DNA from 3 places in the Thauera sp. 63 genome. Region 1 is predicted to be linked to each of the others. Evidence: predicted binding sites of a transcription regulator. Region 1 holds the regulator's gene; each other region holds the start of a gene.
What was found. Region 1 encodes FNR, which switches genes on or off when oxygen is low (the NO sensors DNR and NnrR bind a similar motif). Its sites were predicted from a motif close to TTGANCTAGNTCAA; they were not measured.
Positions count from the first base shown of each region.

Region 1 (5,329 bases):
CGGAACGGGGCCATGGCAGCTACCGGCGGTACGGCCTGGCCGAACTCGCGCGGCTGAAGGCGATCCGCCGCGCGCAGCAGCTTGGTTTCTCGCTGGAGGAGATCGATAGCCTGCTCGCCCTCAACGAAGACACGGACCGCGACCGCGCGCGCGAAACGGCGATGGCGAAGATCGAGCTGATCGACGCCCGCATTCGTCAGCTTCAGGACATGCGACGCGCGCTGGCCGAACTCGTGCGCTGCTGCCACGATACGCAGGCCGGTGCGCCCTGCCCCATCCTGCGTGCGCTGTCAGGCGGCTGAGCCACTCAGGTCACACAGACCACGCCACTCCACAGGTCGCCGCCCAGTGTGGGCGCGTGATACAGCCCGAACACGCCGAAGCCGAGCACCAGCAGGCCGGAGGCGAAGCGCACCTTCGGGTTGCGGGTGAAATCGCGGAAACGCTTGAACAGCATGCCCGCCAGCAGCAGGTTGGGCAGCGTGCCGAGGCCGAAGGCCAGCATCAGCCCGGCGCCGCGCGCACCGGAACCGGTGACGAGCGCCGTGGCGAGGATCGAATAGGTCAGGCCGCAGGGGATGAAGCCCCACAGCAACCCGAGCGGCAGCGCTTGCTTGGCCGAGCGCGCCGGCAGGAAGCGCCGCGTGGCCGGCTGGATGCGACGCCAGATCACGTGCCCCGCACGCTCGACCGGTGCCAGCAGGCGGGTGAAGCCGGTGAGGTAGAGGCCCAGCGCGATCAGCATCAGGTTGGCGAGCACGTAAAGCGTCATCTGCACCGGCAGCATGCCGTCGTACAGCATGCCCACCGAGCCGAGCGCGCCAACCAGGCCGCCGAGTGCGGTGTAGGTGGTGATGCGGCCGAGGTTGTAGGCCAGATGCAGCGGCCATTGCGGCTTGCTGCCGGGCGTCTGCACCTGCACGGTGAGCGCGCCGACAATGCCGCCGCACATCGACACGCAGTGCGTGCCACCAAGCAGGCCGATCAGGAAGACAGCGAAATAACCGGTTTCAGGCATGAGAAGAAAAGGCCCCGCTGCTGCAAAGCCTCATTCTACGCTGCGTTGCCGCAAGGTTCAGATCACGCGCGAGTAGCGCGCGCGCTCGCGGTCGGCCCGCAGATAGCGGTCGAACACCATCGCGATGCCGCGCACCAGCAAGCGCCCCCCGGGCTGCACGCTGATCCAGTCTCCGTCGATCTTGACCAGCCCCGCCTTCTCCATCTCCGCAAGTTCGGTCAGTTCCTCGGCGAAGTACTCCCGGAAGTTGATCAGGTGGGCGATCTCGATCGACTGCATCGACAGTTCGAAATGGCACATCAGCGCCTGGATGATCGCGCGCCGCAGCAAGTCGTCGGCGGTGAGCTCGATGCCACGCAGCACCGGCAGCTCATCGCGGTCGAGCGCGTCGTAGTACTCGTCCAGCGTCTTCACGTTCTGCGCATACACCGGGCCGATCTTGCCGATGGCCGACACGCCGAAGGCGAGCAGATCGCACTCGGCCTGTGTCGAGTAGCCCTGGAAGTTGCGATGCAGGCGCCCCTGGCGCTGCGCGACGGTGAGTTCGTCGTTGGGCTTGGCGAAATGGTCCATGCCGATATAGACATAGCCCGCCTCGGTCAGGCGGCGGATACCCAGTTGCAGCAACTGCAGCTTGGTGTCCGGCGTCGGCATGTCGCTCATGAAGATGCGACGCTGCGGCTTGAACAGGCCGGGCAGATGCGCATAGCTGTAAAGCGAGATGCGATCGGGCGAGATCTCGAGCACCTGTTCGAGCGTACGGTTGAAGCTGATGACGTTCTGTTTCGGCAGGCCATAGATCAGGTCCATGCTGACCGACTTGAAGCCAGTGGCGCGCGCTGCATCGATGACGAGCTTGGTCTCGTCGAAGCTCTGGATGCGGTTGACGGCCTGCTGCACGTCTTCGGCGAAGTCCTGCACGCCGACGCTCATGCGGTTGAAACCAAGCTCGGCCAGCAACTTGACGGTGTCGAAATCGACCTTGCGCGGATCGACCTCGATCGAATATTCGCCGTTGGGCACCAAGGTGAAGTGCTCGCGGACCGAGGCCATCAGTTGCCGCATTTCGTCATGCGAGAGGAAGGTCGGCGTGCCGCCCCCCAGGTGCAACTGCGTCACCTGGCGGCTGCCCTGCAGGCAGGCCGCTTGCATCGCGATCTCTTTAGCCAGGTATTTCAGGTACTTGGCTGAACGCCCATGATCCTTGGTTATGATCTTGTTGCAGGCGCAGTAATAACAGATCGTGTTACAAAATGGGATATGGAAGTATAATGAGAGCGGTTTGCTGACGCCGCCAATGGCCCGATTTGCAAGCCAGTGCTTGAGCGCGTCGGCATTGAAAGCCTCGACAAAGCGATCCGCGGTCGGGTAAGAGGTATACCGCGGCCCGTTGATGTCGAATCGACGGATCAGCTGCGGATCGAAGATGAGTTCGTTCTGTTCGGTCATGATCTTGCTGCTACTGTGTGTGCCTAACAATGGCAGACCAGCGCAAATTTTTGGTTGACGTGGATCAACGGCCATGGTGATGCCAGCCGGGGACACTGTTAAACCGCGTTTTGGACTCTGTGAGTCGGGATGACGGGATTATCGTGCAGATGAGGGCAAGCGTGGCAATTACCGTGAGCGGGCTCAAGACCGCCTGTTCGCAGTGTAATCTTGTGGAACTGTGCCTGCCCTTCGGCATGCCCGACAGCGAACTGAGCCGCCTGGATGAACTGGTGGGTGCGCGACGCAAGGTGAAGCGCCAGCAGAACCTCTACCGCGCGGGAGACACCTTCGAGGCGATCTACGCGATCCGTGCGGGCTCGTTCAAGACCGACGTGCTGCTCGAAGATGGTCGCGACCAGGTGACCGGCTTCCAGATGACCGGGGAGATCCTCGGTCTGGACGGCATCAGCACCGAGACGCACAGTTGCAACGCCGTCGCGCTGGAAGACAGCGAGGTGTGCGTGATCCCCTACGCCAAGCTCGAACAGCTGTCCCACGAGGTCGAAGGCCTGCAGCATCAGTTCCACAAGGTCATGAGCCGTGAGATCGTGCGCGACCACGGCGTGATGATGCTGCTCGGCTCGATGCGCGCCGAGGAGCGCCTGGCGGCCTTCCTGCTCAACATGTCGCAGCGCTTCACCGCACGCGGTTTTTCGGCGGCCGAGTTCCACCTGCGCATGACGCGCGAGGAAATCGGCTCCTATCTCGGGCTCAAGCTCGAGACCGTGTCACGCGCCTTCTCGCGCTTCCAGGAAGAAGGCCTGATCGCCGTGCAGCAGAAGCACATCCGCCTGCTGGATACCGCCGGCCTGCGCAAGCTCATCCAGCACCAGACGGCCGGCAGCGGGCGCTGAGGCGCGCCCGGCGATCAGGCGGCAACCGCCAGGTAACCTGCGACATTCTTGGTCAGTGCCACCGAGGCGATCCACGCATACACCAGCAATGCGGCGGCGAAGGCGCCGAGCCGGATCCCCTTCGTCCTGCCGCGCTTCAGCGCAACCGTGCCGAGCAGGATGTAGGCAATCAGGCCGAACACCTTTGCCGTCACCCACCCTGCGTCGAAGGGATACTGCTGGATCATGACCGCCAGCGCTATCGCACTCAGCAACAGGGCGCTGTCGATGACGTGAGGCAGCACCCGTACCGGCAGGGCGTTCAGGCGCGGGCTGCCCGTCATCATCCAGAAGCCGCGCAGCAGGAACCCGATGGCGCTGAGCACCACGCAGGTGACATGAAGGTGCTTGATTGCGAAATACATGCGTACTCCCACCCGGACCGGCATTGCGCGTGCCGCGCTGCACCCCGGGGTCGATTAGAATTGCCGTCAATAATGAGATCGCTTCCACCCAGGAACGCACGGACATGACCCACGCCGCCCTCGACCTCCCTGCGCTGCTCAAGCGCATCCCGCTGTTCAGCGAACTCTCGGACACCGATCTCGAGCTTGTCGCGCGCTACACGCGTGACCGCCACATCGGGCGTGGCGAGGTGCTGTTCCAGCGCGGCGACCAGCCGCATGGCTTTTACTTCGTCGTCTCGGGTCAGGTCAAGCTCGCCTTTTCGTCGCCACAGGGGACCGAGAAGGTCGTGGAGATCATCGGCCCGATGCAGAGCTTCGGAGAGGCCGTGATGTTCATGAACAAGCCCTATCCGGTGTTCGCCGAAGCGCTGACCGAAACACTGCTGATCCACGTCGGCCAGGCCGTGGTCACCGAGCTGATCGACCAGGACTCCACCTTCGCGCACAAGCTCCTCGCCGGCATGGCCATCCGCCTGCACGGGCTGATCCAGGACGTGGAGACCTATTCGCTGCGCTCGAGCATCCAGCGTGTGATCGGCTACCTGCTGCAGGTCGCCGACAGCGACACGCCGTGCGAGATCGCGCTGCCGACCAGCAAGCAGGTCATCGCTTCACGCCTGAACCTGACGCCCGAAACCCTGTCGCGCATCTTTCACGACCTCAGCGAATCGGGCCTGATCAGCGTTCAGGGCAAACGCATCACCTTGCACGACCCGACCCGCCTCGCCCGCTACCAGGCCTGAGGACTGCCCGCTACTTCTCGAGCACGTAGCTGCCCGGTGCCGCGCACAGCGCCGGGAAGCGCTTGCTGGCGGCCGGACGCGCCTCCACCTCGTCCCCCGCGCGCGGCTTGAGCCAGCGCATCCAGTCCTCCCACCAGCTGCCGGCATGCTCTTCCGCGCGCCTGCGCCACGAGTCTGTCGTGTCCGAGCGCTGGGCGTCGGCCGCCCAATAGCGCCGCTTCGGCGGATGCACGACGGGGTTGACGATGCCGAGGATGTGCCCCGAGCTCGACAGCACGAAGCGCTTGTTGCCGACGACGTGGTTGTTGACCGCGAAGGTCTGGCGCCACGGCGCGATGTGATCGTCCTCCGCGGACACCGCGTAGAGCGGCTGCCGGATCACCGACAGGTCGAGCGTCTCGCCGGCCACCTGCAGCGCATTGGTCTGGATGAGGCGATTGTGCAGGTAGAGCTCGCGCAGGTACCACGCGTGCATCGCGTACGGCATGCGCGTGGTGTCCATGTTCCAATACAGCACGTCGAACGGAGGCGGCGAATCACCGTACAGCCAGCCCTGCACGACGTAGTGCCAGATCAGGCTGTTCGAGCGCAGCAGCCGGAACGATGCCGCCATCTCCGCACCATCCAGGTAACCCTTGCGTGCCATCCGATCGCACAGATAGTCGATACTGCTCTCGTCGATGAAGACCTCGATGTCGCCGGGCTTGTGGAAATCCACCAGCGTCGTGAACAGGGTCCAGTCGGCGACTGGCATGGCGTCCGGGGCATAGTGGCGGT
Region 1 covers NZ_AMXC01000009.1:498-5,826, forward strand. Annotated here, with positions in the region: gene C664_RS09740 (MerR family transcriptional regulator) at 1-302, shown strand, start outside; gene C664_RS09745 (sulfite exporter TauE/SafE family protein) at 308-1,018, opposite strand; gene hemN (oxygen-independent coproporphyrinogen III oxidase) at 1,076-2,467, opposite strand; gene fnr (fumarate/nitrate reduction transcriptional regulator Fnr) at 2,617-3,363, shown strand; gene C664_RS09760 (SirB2 family protein) at 3,378-3,767, opposite strand; gene C664_RS09765 (Crp/Fnr family transcriptional regulator) at 3,872-4,552, shown strand; gene C664_RS09770 (PHA/PHB synthase family protein) at 4,563-5,329, opposite strand, start outside.

Region 2 (5,329 bases), on a different contig from region 1:
GGCTGGACGCCGCGCCACATGACGTGCTGTTCAGCTGCCGGCGCTTCAAGCAGACCGGCGCGCGCTATCTGTCGGCAAAGGAGGGCGCCCATGTCTGAGCCATCCATGCCGGGCGTTGCGGCACCCGCGGCCAGCCGTCGCGGCGTTGCCGCCACGCGCGAGCCCGATGCGATCGACCGCAAGCTGATCAACGCGCTGCAGGGCGATTTCCCGCTGACCGGAACGCCTTTCGCCGATGTCGCGGCTGCAGTCGGCCTCGACGAAGCCGAAGTGATCGCGCGGGTGCAGGCCATGCTGCGCGACCGGGTGCTGACACGCTTCGGCCCGATGTTCCAGATCGAACGCATGGGCGGCGCCTTCTGCCTTGCGGCCATGGCAGTGCCCGAGGCCGTCTGGGGGGCGGTGGTGGAGGCGGTGAACGCCTTCCCCGAGGTGGCGCACAACTACCGCCGCGAACACGGTCTCAATATGTGGTTCGTGCTTGCGACCGAACGTCCGGAAGGCATCGCCGAGGTGTCACGGCGCATCGAGGCGGCGACCGGGCTGCCGGTCCATCTCTTTCCCAAGGAAAGGGAGTACTTCGTCGAGATGAAACTGGAGGCATGATGACAAGCCCTGCACCGGACCCCATCGGACTCGACGAACTCGACCGGCGCATCGTGCTGGCCACCCAGGACGGCTTGCCGCTGGTACCCCGGCCGTATGCCGCCGTTGCCGAGCAGTTGGGCTGCAGCGAGGAGGCGGTGCGTGAGCGGCTGGCGCAGATGCTGGAGAGCGGACGCATCCGCCGAATCGGCGCCGTGCCCAACCACTACGCGATCGGGTACACCGCCAACGGGATGAGCGTGTGGAACATCGACGACGCCATGATCGATGCTGTCGGCGAACGCGTAGGGGCGCTGGACTTCGTCACCCACTGCTACCGCCGGCCGCGACACTTGCCGGACTGGCCGTACAACCTGTTCGCGATGGTGCATGCAGCGTCGAGGGAGGCTGCGCTGGTGCGGGTAGAGGAGATTGCGCTGCTGCTCGAACGCGAGTTTCGCGGAGCCTGCAAGGGGCGGGACGTTCTGTTCTCCGCCGGCATTCTCAAGAAAACGGGACTTCGAATCGCCGGTTGACGGCGGTTGGGCTATCGATCGGGCCTGTCTCTTCGGCCCGCTCGGCCGCACGCCGCGGCCGGAAGACGATGCTGCGCAAACGATTGAGAGCAGGCCCCTCTCAGTGCGACAGGTAGCCGTTCGGACGTTCTTCGACGGCACGCCGCACCGGCGAAGACTCGATGTCGGACTCCCTGAGGCCCGGAGTCAGCTCGCAGATTTCCATCAGCAACTCCCAGGTTTCGTCGGAGAGTTCCGGAATCGAGATGAAACGGTCGTCGTGCGATTTGGGAGTCGTCATGGCGTTGGCTCGCATTGATAGGGCGACCTCTCCGAATTAAAGCGTTTAAAAGCACAAAAATGTAAAAAACGATAATCCGGTTGTGTCATATGCACGCTTCCGACGCATTCACTGGCCACGGAACGCGATGTGGCGCCGCGTGACGGGGCGCCATGTCGCCATCATGTGGCCTGAAAGATGGACTGGCAAGCATGTCCCGCGTGCGGTGAGGCAGGTTGCGCAAGTTGGGCGAAGCATAGACCAGGAGTCCCGCCGTTCGCCGTGATACGGGTCACGGGGATCGTGTCTCGGGGCACGGTGTATGAAGTGTCAGCAGAACGGGGCGACGGGTCGTCCCTTTCAGGTTCAGCAGGAGCGCATGTAGGCGCACAGGGTACGCGAAATGCGTTTGGAATTATCGTCAACTTCAGCGAGCGTTTCCAGTGCGGCGTTGCTCGATCGACAATGCCTTATGGACCGACGTGGATTAACGCCGCTCCCCTTGCATTAACAAATGCGTCGCTGGCATTAACACTTCTGCGCCTGCCATTTACCTGTGCTGCTTATTCTCGTCTTCGGGTTCCGGTCGCTGCGAGGGGCCGGATTGCATGGTCTTAACCGAAGCAAATGGAGATGCAGATGCAGAAGAACTTGATCGCCCTGGCCCTTGCAGGTTTGGCCGCCCTGCCGGCCTTGGCGCAGTCCAACGTCACGATCTACGGGCTCGTCGATATGGGCTACAAATGGTCGGGTGACAACATCGAGGACCGGGTATCCAGTCGGTCGGCGCTTGATTCCGGCATGAGCGCGGGCAGCCGTCTCGGCTTCAAGGGTACGGAGGATCTGGGCAACGGCTTCAAGGCCGGCTTCGTGCTCGAACAAGGGATCAATCTGGATTCAGGCACAGCGGGCCAGGGCGGGCGGCTCTTCGGGCGGCAGTCCTATGTCAGCCTGAGCGGCGGTTTCGGCACCGTCGCGCTCGGGCGCCAGTATCCGGCCGGCTATCTGTTGACGGCCACGGTCGACCCCTTCGGCAGCGGTACTGCCGGGCAGTACAACAGCGTCTACCTGACCGAGTACCGCTGGGACAATGCCGTGACCTACGTCTCTCCGACCCTCGGTGGCTTCTCGGTTTCGGCGGCCTATACGCAGAACGCCAACTACGCCGACGAGTCGCCGAACAATCGTGGAGAGGGCGACGTGGGCGATGTTCGCGCGTGGTCGATTGTCCCACAGTACTCGAATGGACCGATCTTCGTCGGGATCAACCTCCAGGAGATGCGTGCCAAATCGACCGGCCTGCATGACGGTGAGACAGTTCGCGTGTATGACCTTGCCGGCAGCTATGACTTCGGTGTCGCCAAGCTCGCTGCATCCTACGGCGTCCGGCGGGCCAGCACCGTTGATTTCAGCCCTGATTCCGCAGCGCTGAGCGGTAAGGACAGCAAGCAGTGGTTTCTCGGGCTGACCGTACCAGTGGGGGCCGCCGGCACCGTGCGGGCTTCCTACGTGCAGCGCCAGACCGAGGTTGCTGCCGGCGGAGCGGATGCCAAGGCCAGTCAGTGGGCACTCGGTTACGAGCATGCGCTTTCCAAGCGCACCGCCCTCTACGCCGTGTATGCGGACATCACGAACAACAATGCCGCCAAGGATAGCGGCCTGTACGCCTCCATCGGTGATGCGATGACCGGTGGAGTCGCGGGCGGGGATGGCTATCAGCGGGCCGTGAACGTGGGGCTACGGCATAGCTTCTGAGCTTCGGAGTCGCTGGCCAGCGACGACGCTCATACGCCGGGCCTGCGGTCTGAAAGCCGCGGGTCCGGCCGCCACGGTGTGCGGGTCCCTTCTCGCCTCGGTATCGCGCACGGCCGTCGTTTCGCCTTGTCCCTTGACCCGTGTCATTTTTACCGCCCTCCGGCTCGGCTCTAATGAGCTGCACTCTGGAGAGCCCCCATGTTCCGCATCGCCCACTTCGTCCGCGAACTCGACCAGCCCACGCCTGCCGGCCCGCGCCGCAACCCGCCGGGCCCCGTCGTCATCTGGAACCTGATCCGGCGTTGCAACCTGACTTGCGAGCACTGTTATTCAATCTCGGCCGACAAGGACTTTCCCGGCGAACTGAACACCGGCGAGGTGTTCAAGGTCATGGACGACCTGAAGGCGGCACGAGTTCCGGTGCTGATCCTGTCGGGCGGGGAGCCGCTGCTGCGGCCCGACCTCTTCGACATCGCCCGCCGTGCCAAGGCGATGGGCTTCTACGTCGCGCTGTCGTCCAACGGCACGCTGATCGACGAATCCAACATCAATGCCATCGACGAGATCGGCTTCGACTACGTCGGCGTCAGCCTCGACGGCATCGGTGCCACGCATGACCGCTTCCGCCGCAAGCAGGGCGCCTTCGATGCCTCGATGCAGGGCATCCGCCTGTGCCTGGCGCGCGGCATCAAGGTGGGCGTGCGCTACACGATGACCGAGGGCAATGCCCACGACCTGCCGGCGCTGCTGAAGCTGGTGGAGGACGAGGGCATCGACAAGTTCTACTTCTCGCACCTCAACTATGCAGGGCGCGGCAACAAGAACCGCGCAGGCGACGCGCGCCACCGCACCACGCGCGAGGCGATGGAGCTGCTGTTCGAGACCTGCCTCGACCTGCATCGGCGCGGCATCGAGAAGGACTTCGTCACCGGCAACAACGACGCCGACGGTCCCTTCCTGCTGCAGTGGGTGCAGCGCCGCTTCCCCGAGCGTGCCGCGCACATCGAGGCCAAGCTGCGCCAGTGGGGCGGCAACGCCAGCGGCGTCAATGTCGCCAACATCGACAACCTGGGCATCGTGCACCCGGACACCATGTGGTGGCACGTACCCCTGGGCGACGTGCGCAAGCGAGCCTTCGGCGACATCTGGAACGACCTCGACAACCCGCTGCTGGCCGGGCTCAAGCAGCACCCGCGCACGCTCGAAGGGCGTTGCGGCGCGTGCAAGTACCTGGACATCTGCAACGGCAGTTCGCGCGTGCGCGCCTCGCAGGTCACCGGCAATCCGTGGGCGGAAGACCCCGGATGCTATCTGGATGACGAGGAGATCGGCGTCACCGCGGCCGACTATGAAGGCGGCGAGCGCGTCGTCACCACCCCCTGGGTGCGCATCGCCAAGGTGTCGGCATGAGACAAGGTACCGGTGCTCCCCGCGCTGCGGCTGCGCTGCGTCCCGAGGGGACGTTTTCGTCCCAGGGGGAAGCGGCGGCGAAGATGATCCGCCATGCCTTCGTGTTCGCCGGCCTGGCCCTGGCCGTGGCGGGCGCTGCGACGGCCACCCGCGCCCAAGCGGCGGACGACGGCGTGGCGAAGGTCGCCGCGAACTACGCCCAGCACTGCGCCAGCTGCCATGCGGCCGACCGGCTCGGCGGCATGGGTCCGGCGCTGCTGCCGGACAACCTCGCGCGCCTGCGCAAGCCCGAGGCGCTGAAAGTGGTGGCCGAAGGCCGCACCGCCACGCAGATGCCGGCCTTCGGCGCGCAACTGGGCAAGGACGAGATCGCCGCGCTGGTCGACTGGATCTACAGCCCGGTCGAGCCGCCGCCGCGCTGGACCGACGACGACATCCGGGCCTCGCGCATCCAGCACGTCGATCCGGCCACGCTGTCCGACACGCCGGTATTCGACGCCGACCCGATGAACCTCTTCCTCGTCGTCGAGGGCGGCGACCACCACGTCAGCGTGCTCGACGGCGACAAGCTCGAGCCCATCCACCGCTTCCAGTCGCGTTTCGCGCTCCACGGCGGGCCCAAGTTCGCCGCCAATGGGCGCTATGTGTTCTTCGGCTCGCGCGACGGCTGGATCACCAAGTTCGACCTGTGGAACCTGAAGGTGGTGGCCGAGGTGAGGGCGGGCATCAATACCCGCAACGTCGCTGCCTCGCCCGATGGCAAGCATGTCGCGGTCGCCAACTA
Region 2 covers NZ_AMXC01000005.1:136,975-142,303, reverse strand. Annotated here, with positions in the region: gene ahbB (siroheme decarboxylase subunit beta) at 1-98, shown strand, start outside; gene C664_RS06835 (Lrp/AsnC family transcriptional regulator) at 91-606, shown strand; gene ahbB (siroheme decarboxylase subunit beta) at 603-1,121, shown strand; gene C664_RS06825 (hypothetical protein) at 1,222-1,401, opposite strand; gene C664_RS06820 (porin) at 2,020-3,135, shown strand; gene nirJ (heme d1 biosynthesis radical SAM protein NirJ) at 3,334-4,545, shown strand; gene C664_RS06810 (nitrite reductase) at 4,629-5,329, shown strand, end outside.
Region 2: the regulator FNR is predicted to act here: its motif matches at 3,269-3,282, upstream of nirJ (heme d1 biosynthesis radical SAM protein NirJ).

Region 3 (5,329 bases), on a different contig from region 1:
GCTGCAGCAAGTGCTGGACACGCTGCGCATCGAGAAGCGCAGAAGCAAGGATCAGGTCGTCGAGGTGCTGGAAGCGGGGCTCGATAAGACGATCTGGGTGCTGGGCGGTGCAGGAGGGCTGACCCTCCTCGTGCTGATCGCGCTCGTCATGCGCCTGCATCGCAACATCGTCACGCCGCTGCGGGCGATGGAAGGCACCATGGGCGCCATTGCGAACTCACTCGATTTCACCCAGCGTGTGCCGGTGACGCGAAATGACGAGATCGGTCAGTCGGTGCGGGCCTTCAATACGCTGCTCGGTACCCTGCAGGCTAGCCTGGGGGCCATGATCGAGATCATCCGCAGCAACGAAGGTGCAACCGCCGAGATGCACCAGTCGGCCCAGGTTGTTGCGCACATCGCCTCCGAAGGCAGCGGCTCGTCGAAACGTATCCAGCAAGCGGTGCGCTCGATACAGGAGCACATCCGGGAGATCGACCGGGAATCGCGTCAGGCCGGGCGGATTACCGAGGAGTCCAGCCAGGCGGCGACGTCGCGCAGTGCCGTCATCCGCGAGACGGCGAACCGCATCGAGGCGTTATCGACGTGCCTCGAAGGCGCGTCGGGGCAGGTGTTCACCCTGGCCCGGGAGGTGGGCGAGATCGAAAGCGAGGTGTCCGAGATTCGCCAGATTGCCGATCAGACGAACCTTCTGGCACTCAACGCGGCGATCGAGGCCGCCCGTGCAGGAGAAACCGGCCGGGGTTTCGCAGTGGTTGCGGATGAAGTGCGCAAGCTCGCCGAGCGCTCGGCCGCTGCGACGGAGTTGATCAACCAGCGCCTCGGCCGCATCCACCATGCATCCCATGAGTCCACCGCGCTGATGGAGCAGGTCGGCGTTGAAATGGCGCACAGCGTCACCCTTGCGCGCTCGGCGGGAGAGGCGATCGAGAGCATTGAGCGTTCGGCGGTCAGGGTGATCGAGGTGGTCGGCGAGATCATTCGCCTGGTGCAAATCGGCCAGGGCTCGAGTTCCGAAATCGTCGAGCAAGTGGGCACCATCGACGTACTGCTCGATCAGGCCCATTCGGCGGCACGCCATACGAAGGGTGCCGCCGACCGCATCCGCGATATCTCGGTCGAGCTGGTAGCGATCGTGTCCCGCTTCCGTATTGAAACGGCAAGTGCGTCGGCGCGCGGGTGAGTGCGGGGAGGCTGATGCAAGGCCGGAAGGTGGCGCGCCGGCACGGGGTGATCCCGATCTCGGCAGCAGAGGCGGCCGTGGTATGGTGCCATTTGCCGGGCTGGGGGCTATCACTAAGGCGCAACAGTAAGCACGGTGTCCGGAAACGAAAAACCCACCGTCTCCGGTGGGTTCTCGTATCTACCATGTGCTTGCCGTGATTGTTGTCGCGTTGGCGAAACCACGATAAGCCTTCGAATTTTTGGGGCGACATACCGGGATCGAACCGGTGACACCTGGAGCCACAATCCAGTGCTCTACCAACTGAGCTAATGCCGCCACTACAGGACCCCGGTAAAACCGAAGCCCTCAAAACTTGTCCTGGCCTGCCCGGCAGGGATCGAACCTGCAACCCCCGGCTTAGAAGGCCGGTGCTCTATCCAATTGAGCTACGGGCAGATCCCGCGGGCATTTCGGAGTGTGAGCTGGTCGGGGTGGAGGGATTCGAACCCCCGACATCTTGCTCCCAAAGCAAGCGCGCTACCGGACTGCGCTACACCCCGAGAGCCGCGAACTATACAGATCTCTCCCGGAGGCGTCAAACATAAATAACAAAATTTTTTATGCGCGCCGGGCGCGTTGCCAGGCGCGGATCACGCGCAGCAGGTTGAGCAGTAGCCAGGTGAATTCGGCGGCCATCAGAAGTCCGGCCAGACGTGCGAGCAGCGGCTCGAAAATGCCGGCCACGAGCACGACGAGCACGACGAGATGGAGGCGGAGTTGCTGGCGGACCGGCGGGTCGGGGAGCAGCTTCTTCATGTTGGGCGCCTTCACGCCGGACTGGGTCAGATGCAGCCAGGTGAGGAAGGGGACGATCTTGTAAAGCATGGCACTGATTGCGCCACCGAAGCCGCCGTGCAGGATGAGGACGCCGGCGAGCACGCTCCAGTGGTCGGCGTCGTGTATGGCAGAGATGGCAAGGGCGACGAGCCCGAGGATCAGCGCCACCATTGCGCCGCGGAAACTGCGAAAGGGAGCGTCGGGTGTGCTGCGGCGGGTGCGCGATTGCAGGTGGAGCGTGAGCGCGGCAAAGCCGGCGACCACGCCGAGCAAGAGGAGGCCGAGCGCGATTGCAGCCATCCCTGCATCGGTGACGCGCGCGAGCGACCACAGCATCAAGCCGCCAAGCACGGCCGGGGCCCATATCATCGAGAAGCGCTGGGGGTAGCCGGGCGTGATCTGGAACATGGGAACCACGACCCAGCTGGTGGCCGCCAGCAGGACGCCGCCCCAGCCCAGCCAGCCCCACGCGGCGTGGAGGTCGACGACGGTGTTCAGGGAGACCGGAAGGGCCAGGCCGCGACCGAGGGCGAGGGCGAGCACGAGACCGAGTGTGGCCGTGATGGCGAGGCCGGTCAGGGCGAGGCGAAGATCGCGCGGAGCCCGTGTCGTACCGACGACCGACGGGGCGCCGATGAGCGCCAGCAGGCCGGCGCCAAGAAATATCGCGATGCCGCTGACCAGGAGCAGGCCGCCGCTGACGATGGCGCCCGGCTGACCAAACCCGAGCCCGGTGGCGAGTCCGGCGGCGCCGAGCGTGGCCAGCGCATGCGTCGCCGAGGCGACGCCCAGCGGTGCGGGGAAGCGTGCGCCGGCAACGACGGGCAGGATCTGCTGGAGTGCGCCCAGCATCACCTGCAGCATGAAGCCGGCGGCGATGAGGTGGACGAGCGCGAGCGCGCCCGGCGTCCAGCGCGACGCGAGGACGCCGTCACCGAGCGCCAGCACCACCCCTGCCGCAATCCCGAACACGGGCGCGGTCAGGAAGAAGCGCAGCGGTGCCGAAAGCGGCGGGGTGTCCTCGTAAGCCAGTCCGGGGTTGGCCGAACTCATGGCCTGCCGATCAGGATCGCCACGGTGCCATCGTCATGAAAATTGACCTCATGCCGATAACCGTCGCGATCGAGCAGCCGGATCAGCGGATGCGGCATGCGGTCGAGCAATAGGGTGAACTGCTCGCCAGCCTTGAGGTTGGCCAGCGCTTCCATGGCGCGCTCGAAGGGCTCGGGAGGCTCCAGGCCGCGTGCGTCGACGGTCGTGATGTTCATGTTGCGTGTTCCGCTGCAAGGGAGTTGGAAAGTTCGGCACAGAGTGTTGCACTGACGGCGCCGAGTCGGGCATCGCACATCGGATAGAGGATGTTCTCTTCCTTCATGTTGTGCTGCTGCATCATGATCAGCAGTGTCTCGGCCTCGCCAGCAAACTCATCGGCGTCTCGGGCCGCCAGCGCCTGCTGAAGGTGGGCGAGCGCGGCGCGCATGTCTGCATGTTCGGCCCGCATCACCTGGGTCGGCCCCTGGGTCATGCCGGTTGCCGCTTCGAAGGCGGGGAAGAGTCGCTGTTCCTCTGCGTCGAAGTGGGCGTTCAGTGCACGGGAGAAGGCTGCAAGCGCGTCGGCCGCGCCGGGCCAGTCACCTTTTGCGGCAAGTGCCTCGGCGCGGGCGAAGTCATGGTCGCACGCGCGGTGGTCGTGGGTCATCAAGTCGGCAATCGTGCTCATGTTCGGCTCCGGTGGGCATGAGGGCATTCTCCGCGGCGGGCGGCAGGCGGCATTGATGCGAGTCAAGTTGGTAGCCAACGCGGTGGACGGGAGTTGGGCAATCCGGGGCCGCCGGGGCACAATCCGGGCTTTCGTTCCGCTGGAGTCCGCATGCCGCGTGCTGTTCCGGCCGGCGCGTGGGTACGCATCTTCATCCCGTTCGCGCTCGGCTATTACCTGTCCTACCTGTTGCGCACGGTGAATGCGGTGATCTCGCCGGCGATCACCGGAGAGCTCGGCCTGAGCGCCGCGCAACTGGGCTTGCTGACGAGCATGTACTTCCTCGCCTTCGGCCTTGCACAGATTCCGGTCGGTATCGCGCTCGATCGCTACGGGCCGCGCCGGGTGGAGAGCGCCTTGCTGCTGCTTACCGGCGTGGGTGCCGTGCTGTTCGCGCTGGGCGACTCCATCGGTGGGCTGGGCGTGGCGCGCGCCCTGATCGGCCTGGGCGTGTCGGCCTGCCTGATGGGCGCGCTGAAGGGGTTCGCGCTGTGGTATCCACCCGAGCGGCAGAGCTCGATGACCGGTTTCGTCATGGCTTGCGGTGCGATGGGAGCGCTCACCGCAAGTGCACCGCTCGAAGCGGCGATGCCCTTGCTGGGCTGGCGCGGCGTGTTCTGGGGCATTGCCGCAGCGGCGCTGGCGACCTCGGTCATCCTGTGGCGCAGCCTGCCGCAGGAGGCTGCAGCGGGCGGGCAGGGGAGCCTTGGCGCGGTCTTGAAGAGCGTGGGCGCCGTCTTCGTGGCGCCCGCCTTCCTGCGCTTTGCCGGCTCCTCGCTGTTCTTCGTCGGTGGCTTCATGGCGTTGCAGAGTCTGTGGGCCGTGCCCTGGCTGATGCACGTCGAAGGGCTGGCGCTGGCCGATGCGGCGCGCACGCTGCTCCTGCTCAATCTGGGCATGCTGACCGGCCAGCTGTCGATCGGTGTGTTCGGTGTGCGCATGGCGCGCCATGGCGTGCGGCCACTGCAGATGCTGCATGTGGGCTATGGCGCGCTGCTGCTGGTGCAGGCGGCGATCCTGTTCGGTGTGGGGCCGGTATCGCTGCTCTGGTTCCTGATCGGCGCGCTGTCGGCGGTCAATTCGCAGGCCTACCTGGCGGCATCGAACGACTTCCCGCGCGAGATGTTCGGCCGCGTCAGCACCTCGATCAATCTCATGGTCTTTCTGGGGGCATTCGTCGTGCAGTGGGGCTTCGGTCTTGCACTGGACCTGCTGCGGACCTGGGGCTGGGCGATGCCACAGGCCCTGCGCTTCACTTTCGCCGCGTTGCTGGTGCTGCAGGTGGTGAGCTATCTCCCGCTGTTCCCGCGCCTGTGGCGGCGTGGGCAGGGCTGAGGTCGGCGTGGCAGGTTCAGGCTGCCTGGCCGCAGGCGACGCCCGACGACCAGGCCCACTGGAAGTTGTAGCCGCCGAGGTGGCCGGTGACGTCCATCACCTCGCCGACAAAGTACAGCCCGGGGAGCGCTCGTGCCTCCATCGTGCGCGAGGACAGCGCGTGCGTATCGACGCCGCCGAGCGTGACCTCCGCTTTCGCGTACCCCTGCGTGCCGGAGGGCGCCAGCGCCCAT
Region 3 covers NZ_AMXC01000002.1:232,772-238,100, forward strand. Annotated here, with positions in the region: gene C664_RS03275 (methyl-accepting chemotaxis protein) at 1-1,183, shown strand, start outside; tRNA gene C664_RS03280 (tRNA-His) at 1,426-1,501, opposite strand; tRNA gene C664_RS03285 (tRNA-Arg) at 1,545-1,621, opposite strand; tRNA gene C664_RS03290 (tRNA-Pro) at 1,649-1,725, opposite strand; gene C664_RS03295 (hypothetical protein) at 1,784-3,055, opposite strand; gene C664_RS03300 (DUF2249 domain-containing protein) at 3,052-3,270, opposite strand; gene C664_RS03305 (hemerythrin domain-containing protein) at 3,267-3,722, opposite strand; gene C664_RS03310 (MFS transporter) at 3,873-5,096, shown strand; gene C664_RS03315 (NAD(P)/FAD-dependent oxidoreductase) at 5,113-5,329, opposite strand, start outside.
Region 3: the regulator FNR is predicted to act here: its motif matches at 3,775-3,788, upstream of C664_RS03305 (hemerythrin domain-containing protein).